Regions from separate parts of the Bacillus pfraonensis genome, predicted to be linked through region 2. Evidence: riboswitches for the same ligand, from Rfam matches in the RefSeq annotation. Region 2 holds a riboswitch; the other holds the start of a gene.
What was found. Region 2 has a riboswitch for FMN ahead of KFD70_RS01415 (ECF transporter S component). Riboswitches for the same ligand answer to the same signal wherever they lie in the genome.

Region 1: linked by a shared signal. The riboswitch ahead of ribD (bifunctional diaminohydroxyphosphoribosylaminopyrimidine deaminase/5-amino-6-(5-phosphoribosylamino)uracil reductase RibD) and the one ahead of KFD70_RS01415 (ECF transporter S component) in region 2 are both predicted to bind FMN.

What each region holds. Positions count from the first base shown of each region.
Region 1 is NZ_JAHCDO010000040.1:15,982-19,473, reverse strand. Features, by position in the region: gene KFD70_RS25695 (bifunctional 3,4-dihydroxy-2-butanone-4-phosphate synthase/GTP cyclohydrolase II) at 1-189, opposite strand, end outside; gene ribE (riboflavin synthase) at 202-846, opposite strand; gene ribD (bifunctional diaminohydroxyphosphoribosylaminopyrimidine deaminase/5-amino-6-(5-phosphoribosylamino)uracil reductase RibD) at 828-1,940, opposite strand; FMN riboswitch at 2,249-2,393, opposite strand; gene KFD70_RS25680 (fluoride efflux transporter FluC) at 2,706-3,110, shown strand; gene crcB (fluoride efflux transporter CrcB) at 3,107-3,460, shown strand.
Region 2 is NZ_JAHCDO010000002.1:41,757-45,248, reverse strand. Features, by position in the region: gene KFD70_RS01425 (YpbB family protein) at 1-220, opposite strand, end outside; gene KFD70_RS01420 (ferredoxin) at 449-697, shown strand; gene KFD70_RS01415 (ECF transporter S component) at 815-1,393, opposite strand; FMN riboswitch at 1,558-1,695, opposite strand; gene KFD70_RS01410 (hypothetical protein) at 2,049-2,735, shown strand; gene KFD70_RS01405 (peptidoglycan DD-metalloendopeptidase family protein) at 2,763-3,377, opposite strand; gene KFD70_RS01400 (cob(I)yrinic acid a,c-diamide adenosyltransferase) at 3,462-3,492, opposite strand, start outside.

The DNA of each region.
Region 1 (3,492 bases), on a different contig from region 2:
ATATTGCTCTGTAATCGGTACACAAACAAGACCACGGCCATGTGTAATCATAAAATTAATTGTTTCAGGTGTAATGTTCTCTGCTAAAGCGATGAAATCTCCTTCGTTTTCACGGCTTTCATCATCACATACGATAATGACTTTTCCTTGTTTTAAATCTTCTAGTGCTTCTTCAATACGATGAAACATTGTGCTTCCCCCTTATAGAAATCCGTTTTCTTGTAAAAAGCTTTCTGTAACTGAACTGCTCTGTTTCTTGGGATTTGAAATAAAGCGCTCAATATATTTTCCAACCATGTCACATTCAATGTTTACGATGTCTCCAGCTACTTTTTCACCGATAATAGATTCGCTTACAGTGTGCGGAATAAGTGAAATGGTAATGGAAGATTCATCTATATCAAATATCGTTAAGCTTGTTCCATCAATAGCTACTGATCCTTTGTGTAAACAATAACGGAGCAAATTATTTGGAATTTCAATTTTGTAATATATTGCATTATAGTGCTGTTTTTTACTTACAATGGTTCCAATTCCATCAATATGTCCTGTGACGAAATGTCCACCAAAGCGCCCATTTGCAGCCATTGCCCGTTCTAGATTTACTTTAGAACGGGTCCCAAGCATACGTAGTGATGTTGCTCGCATCGTTTCAGGCATGGCATCAACAGTAAACGAAGACGCTGTAAAAGAAGTGACGGTTAAGCAGATGCCATTTACAGCAATACTGTCTCCTAGTTTTACGTCTGATAAAATTGTATTTGCTGTGATTGTCAGCTTCATTGCTTCTCCGCTTTGCCTTATATTCGAAACAGTTCCAAGCTCTTCTACAATTCCTGTAAACATGCAGGCACCTCATTTCGCACTGTAGCGACGATTTTTATATCATCGCCAATTTGTTTCATCTCTTGAATTTGTAAGGAAAGTGCATCTTGTAGTTTGCTAAAGCCGGTGCCACCAAACATAGTTGGGGCATCTTTTCCACCGATTAATTTAGGGCTTATATAAGTTACAATTTCATTAAAACACTTTGTTTCTAAAAAGCTCGCGTGCACTGATTGTCCTCCTTCAACAAAGAGAGAAAGAATTTGTTTCTCACCGAGAAGGAGGAGAAACTCGCGTATTTCAATTTGGCTCGTCTTCATTTGAAATATGGATATCCCTTGAGATTCATATATTGCTATTTTTTCTTCATTTACATTTTTTCCAACAATAATCCATGTTGGTGCTATCCCGTCAGTAATAACATGAGAGGACAACGGCGTTCGTAAATGTGTATCTAAAATAATTCGAATCGGATGTTTACCCCCGTTTGGAAGACGTGTTGTTAAAGAGGGATTATCAGTTATAACAGTATTCACTCCTACAAGGATGGCATCGTGCGTACGACGATATTGATGCACATCTTGGCGAGCAACTTCACCTGTAATCCATTTGCTTTCTCCAGTAGTAGTAGCTATTTTTCCATCTAAACTCATCGCTGTTTTTATTGTTACAAACGGTAGTTTTGTTTTCATATAGTGGAAAAAGTATCGGTTTAATCGGATTGCTTCTTCTTCAAGAACACCGGTAGTTACGCTAATACCAGCTTTTTGTAAACGTTTTGCACCGTTACCTGAAACGAGCGGATTGCAATCGAGTGTAGCGATTACTACATGCTTCACTTCTTTTTCAATGAGTAGATCACAGCATGGTGGAGTTTTTCCGAAATGGCTACATGGTTCTAGTGTTACGTATACAGTGGATCCTTTTGCTTTTTCGCCAGCCATACGAAGCGCATGGACTTCAGCATGCTCCTCACCTGCGCGTAGATGCGCTCCTATTCCTACGATGTTTCCATCCTTTACAACAACAGCACCGACCATTGGATTTGGACTTGTTTGCCCTGTAGTACTTTGTGCTAACTGTAAGGCAATCCTCATATATTCTTGATCAGTCATTCTTTTCACCTCTCCTAAGAAAAATCAAAAAACCCCCAAGGATAATAGTATCCTTGGGGGTTGGGAGACGTGATTTCTAGAAATATAGTTCGAATACGAAAGTATAGGAAAGAAACCTAACGATGATTGATATTTTTGCACGAGAAAAAACCTAGCAAACTATCAATTTTTTATACGCTAGTCGTATCTTTTTATTTCAGCATAGAAAAATAGGTATATGAAAGAAAACATATACACTGATTCAAAACGAATCAGTAAAAATGTGTACGCCAAAATAAAAGTGTATTCGCTATATAAGCACTAGAAAACATATCCTTCTCCCATCCAGACTATACTGTCGGCCCTAGAATCTCACTAGATCCACCGTTTCAAAGCTTAGAAACGGGTCACGGACTTAGAAGTGTGCACTTCATCACCGCCGGTTGGGAATTTCACCCGACCCCGAAGGATGTTGTTTGCTCACATTATAGCACAAAAAAGAAAAAAGGATAGTAAAAAATATTCGAATGTGAAGAATTGTATGAAAATGAAGGGTGAAATAAAGTTTGTTATACTATATAAAAAGAAAAACTAATCGACACTTTTCTTTTTTGCAGGAGAGAGCGTCCGATTATGGATAGAGGCGGTCGATGCTTTTTTCGTCCCATGCCGAAAATGAGTAGAGGTCTGTTTTGGTTTTCATAGTCGCAGCTTATAGGTTGGAGAATTAAAATGAATATATAGTATGGGAAAGATTTCAGTACATACCATAAATGAGGTGGAGATATGAAATATATTGCAGTAGGAATCGGTGGTATTGTTGGGACTTTAGCACGGTATGGATTAGAGCAATGGATTGGTACTCCTTCAGTTGACTCTTTTCCGCTAGCAACATGGCTGGCGAATATGAGTGGTAGTTTTTTCTTAGCGTTTTTAACGATGTATGTATTTCGTATGAAACATGTTTCACAAATGATAATGAATAGCGTTGGAACAGGAATGATCGGCTCTTTTACTACTTTCTCAACATTCAGTATAGAGACATTGGAACTAATGCAACATGAAGCATTCTTTATGGCGTTTTATTATGTAAGTACGAGTATAGTTGGAGGATTGCTCTTATCTTTATTTGGATTTTACCTTGGAAATGCATTATATGAAAAAAGTATGAAGAAAGAAGGAGCACGATGAATGTTTTGCTTGTAGGAATTGGTGGTTTTTTCGGAGCTATTGCTAGATTTTCTATTAGTAGTGCAATGAAAGAAAAGTATGGAAGTTTATTTCCATATGGAACATTATTTGTAAATGTAGTAGGCTCATTCTTATTGGGTCTATTGTACGGAGTTTATATAAATCGTACGTGGTTATTATTATGTGGAACAGGGTTTATGGGGGCATTTACGACCTTTTCAACATGTAAGCTTGAAATTATTCAATTGATACATAAGCGTGAGGGACAAAAGGCGCTATTATATGTCGTAATGAGTTATATGCTAGGCATTTTTTCTGCACTGATAGGTTTTTATATAGGACATTTATAAGAAGCATGCACAAATCATTTGTGCGTGCTTCT
Region 2 (3,492 bases):
TCTGAATCCATTCTTTATGTAATACATGTTCAATTTCCTGATCATAATCAGAACGTTGTAATGATTTATATATCCCAAACAGAAAAGAAATGCGAAATATATTTCCGTCTTGTAATGTTTGTGAAGAACGTTTCCCTTTTAAAAGGTGATAAATGGAAGAAACAGTCCGTTCACCATTTAATTGTTTTATACAATATAATAAAGTATATTGTAACTGCATTGCCGCTTCCACCTTTCAATTACATCTATATTTTCTATTGTATCAAACTGTACAGCATTTAGGCATTTTGAAAATCTTATGAAATAAATCAAAAATAAGTTGACACCCTAATTGATAAGCATTATCATTATAATTTTATGTTGAAAAGTTTGAAAAACCGTTTTACAATAAGATTATAATTTTTATAGCGACTATTTTCACATACATATTATCAGGAGGGAAAAAAATATGGCAAAATATACAATTGTTGATAAAGACACTTGCATCGCATGTGGAGCTTGCGGAGCTGCTGCACCAGACATTTATGACTACGATGATGAAGGTATTGCATTTGTAACACTAGATGATAACCAAGGTATCGTTGAAATTCCAGACGTATTAATTGACGACATGATGGATGCATTTGAAGGTTGTCCAACTGACTCAATTAAAGTTGCTGACGAAGCATTCGATGGCGACGCTTTAAAATTCGAATAGTCTTTTTATTAACTTCAAAAAACCCCCCTCATTTTTATGAGGGGGGTTTTTTGTTATTCATCTAACTCACAAATAAAAAAGCCATCAGCGGTACTCTCCCACTGATGACCAAAGTTTCTATGCATTTTTCATTTTTGCAAATACCCACACTTTTAAGCGTGAGAACAGTGCTACAAATACAACTGTTACAACAATTCCCTTAATTAAATTAAATGGGAGAATTGCCGCTACAATCATTTGTCGCATACCACTACTAGACATAGCAGGCTGATTTAAAAACCAAGTGTAAGCTGGTAAAATGATGAAATAATTTAACACACTCATAATTACCGCCATAGTAACCGTCCCTAACATTAACCCTGTTGTTAAACTTTTTACTGTGCGATACTTCCGGAATAGGAAAGCTGCTGGTCCAATAAATAGACACCCTGCAATAAAATTTGCTATTTCTCCAACTGGAACTCCCGTTAAACTGCCTTGAATTCCGTAATGAAGAATATTTTTTATCGCTTCTACAACTACACCTGCAATCGGGCTAAAAATAATCGCTGCAATTAAAGCCGGCACATCACTAAAGTCAATTTTTAAAAACGGTGGAAGTCCTGGGAATGGGAAATCCAACATCATAAGCAAATACGCAATACTACTAAGCATCGCTACACTCACCATTTGTACTACACTGTTTTTTTGTTTCATCCTTCTCTCTCCTTTTCCATCGATCATCTCATGGAAAGTGGAAAGGTTCTGCTATGCCTATTTTTTCCTATCATGAAAAAACCCTTTGTGTAAAACACAAAGGGAGAATTTTTTAGGCACATCAAACAGACGTTCAAATACTTATCTTTTTTGAACGCTTGAACCTCCATCTTCTCCCATCCAGACTATACTGTCGGCTTTGGAATCTCACCAAATCCTGCCTTAACGGCTCGCGGGCTTAGAACGAAAAGAAACTGTTCATCACCGCCGGTCGGGATTTTCACCCTGCCCCGAAGATAGACCGATATTCTATTTTCTCCACCATTATACAACATCATCATACAGTTGTGAACAAAAATGTTTATAACTTATAAATAGTAAGTAATATTTTCATTATAAAGTGAAACTTTAATAAGTGGGGGGAGTTCTTCATCCCCCACTTATTATCAACCCTCACCAATCGGGCTTTTACGGGCAGCACACGAATAGTAGGATAAAGACAACATAAAAACAGTCATAGGATTATACGACAACACAATCCATATTTTTTACAATTCGATTTTTTCCTTCGCAATTCCCTAGTCATCCATACAGAAAAGTGATAAGATGTTGAATTGTTAAGATAAGAGCATTTTCTTAATACGGAGGAAATGTCATGAAGAAAGAAAAAAGACACTCTATTCAAGAAACAATGAAAAAAAACTTAAGAAAAGAATACTTTTATTTAAAAAAAGAATTACTTTTCTACTGCCCAATTGATTTAGGCACATTTTCAAAAGAAACATACTATGCTACCTTTGACGAAGAAGGGATTAGTGTTTATCAGTATGATAAAACAACAGAAAGTAAACTAAAGCTATGTGAACGTCACCCTTGGAACAGTTGGGATAAAGTGAAAATTGATCACTATTTAACAACATCGCAATTTGTTTTCCAAGGAAAACGAAATTGGATTCTCTCTCTCTTTCATAAAGGAAAAGAAGCTCAAAAAATAATTGAAGAACATACTTCTTTACAAACAGAAGTTGTTTCTCGATCCTTTTTGAAAAAACTTCCTGGTTTTCGTTCTAATACAATCTTAAACAAATACATTGGCAGCATCTGTTATACAGCACTTATTGCATTTTTATTAAAGTGGATTATTCCATTCCAACAAATACAAGTTGCCTTGTATTCTTTTTCTATCGGTTGTATGCTCCTTGGTCTACTGTGTTTGACAATTGGACTAATCGAACCAACCATAGTATTATTTCGAACAACCGAAAAAACGAGGGCCAAGGTCTTTTATTATTATAGCTATTTAGCTATTTCTGGATTTATATGTGTCTTTATTTTTTGGTAAAAAAGAGCTAGTTCGACTAGCCCTTTTTTAATTTATATATAATTTTTGATTTGGATAAATCCGATCTTTCCTCAATGCATTTTTCACTTTTATTTCATGAACTGTCATACCGAACTTATGTGCAATACTAACCAAAGTATCTCCTTTTTGTACAACATATAGTGATGCTGATGCTACTTGATTCATCTCTTCCTTTAAAACAAGCAACGGGTCCATTGCATTTCTTTTCCCGAACGTCCAAGCACCTTTATGAACTTCTAGGTGCAGATGTGCTCCTCTTGATTCACCTGTGTTACCTACTTCACCAATTACCTCACCTCTTGTAATATGTTCCCCCTGCAGTACATATCTCTTATTTAGATGAGCATAAACAGCTTCATATTCTCCATGTTTAATAAACACTACATGTCCATAACTATCTGAAAAGTAGGATTTTGTTACCGTTCCACTCCGAATCGCTGCAACCGGGGTTCCGATTGAAGCAGCTATATCAATACCATAGTGTTTTCCACTTCTTGTTCCAAAATAATCACTAATTCTTCCATCTACAGGCCATGTCCATCGCCCGTCCTCAGCAAAAGCATATATTTGAGAACTAAAAAACAACCCAAAGACAAGTATCCCGATTTTTAAGCCTTTCATATGCATCCTCCGTTTTATAATAACCGTCACACTTTCTCTATTGTGGTATATTACGGAAAAAAGTATACAAAAAAAGAAAGTGAATTACTCCACTTCCTTATTACGAAAAACAATT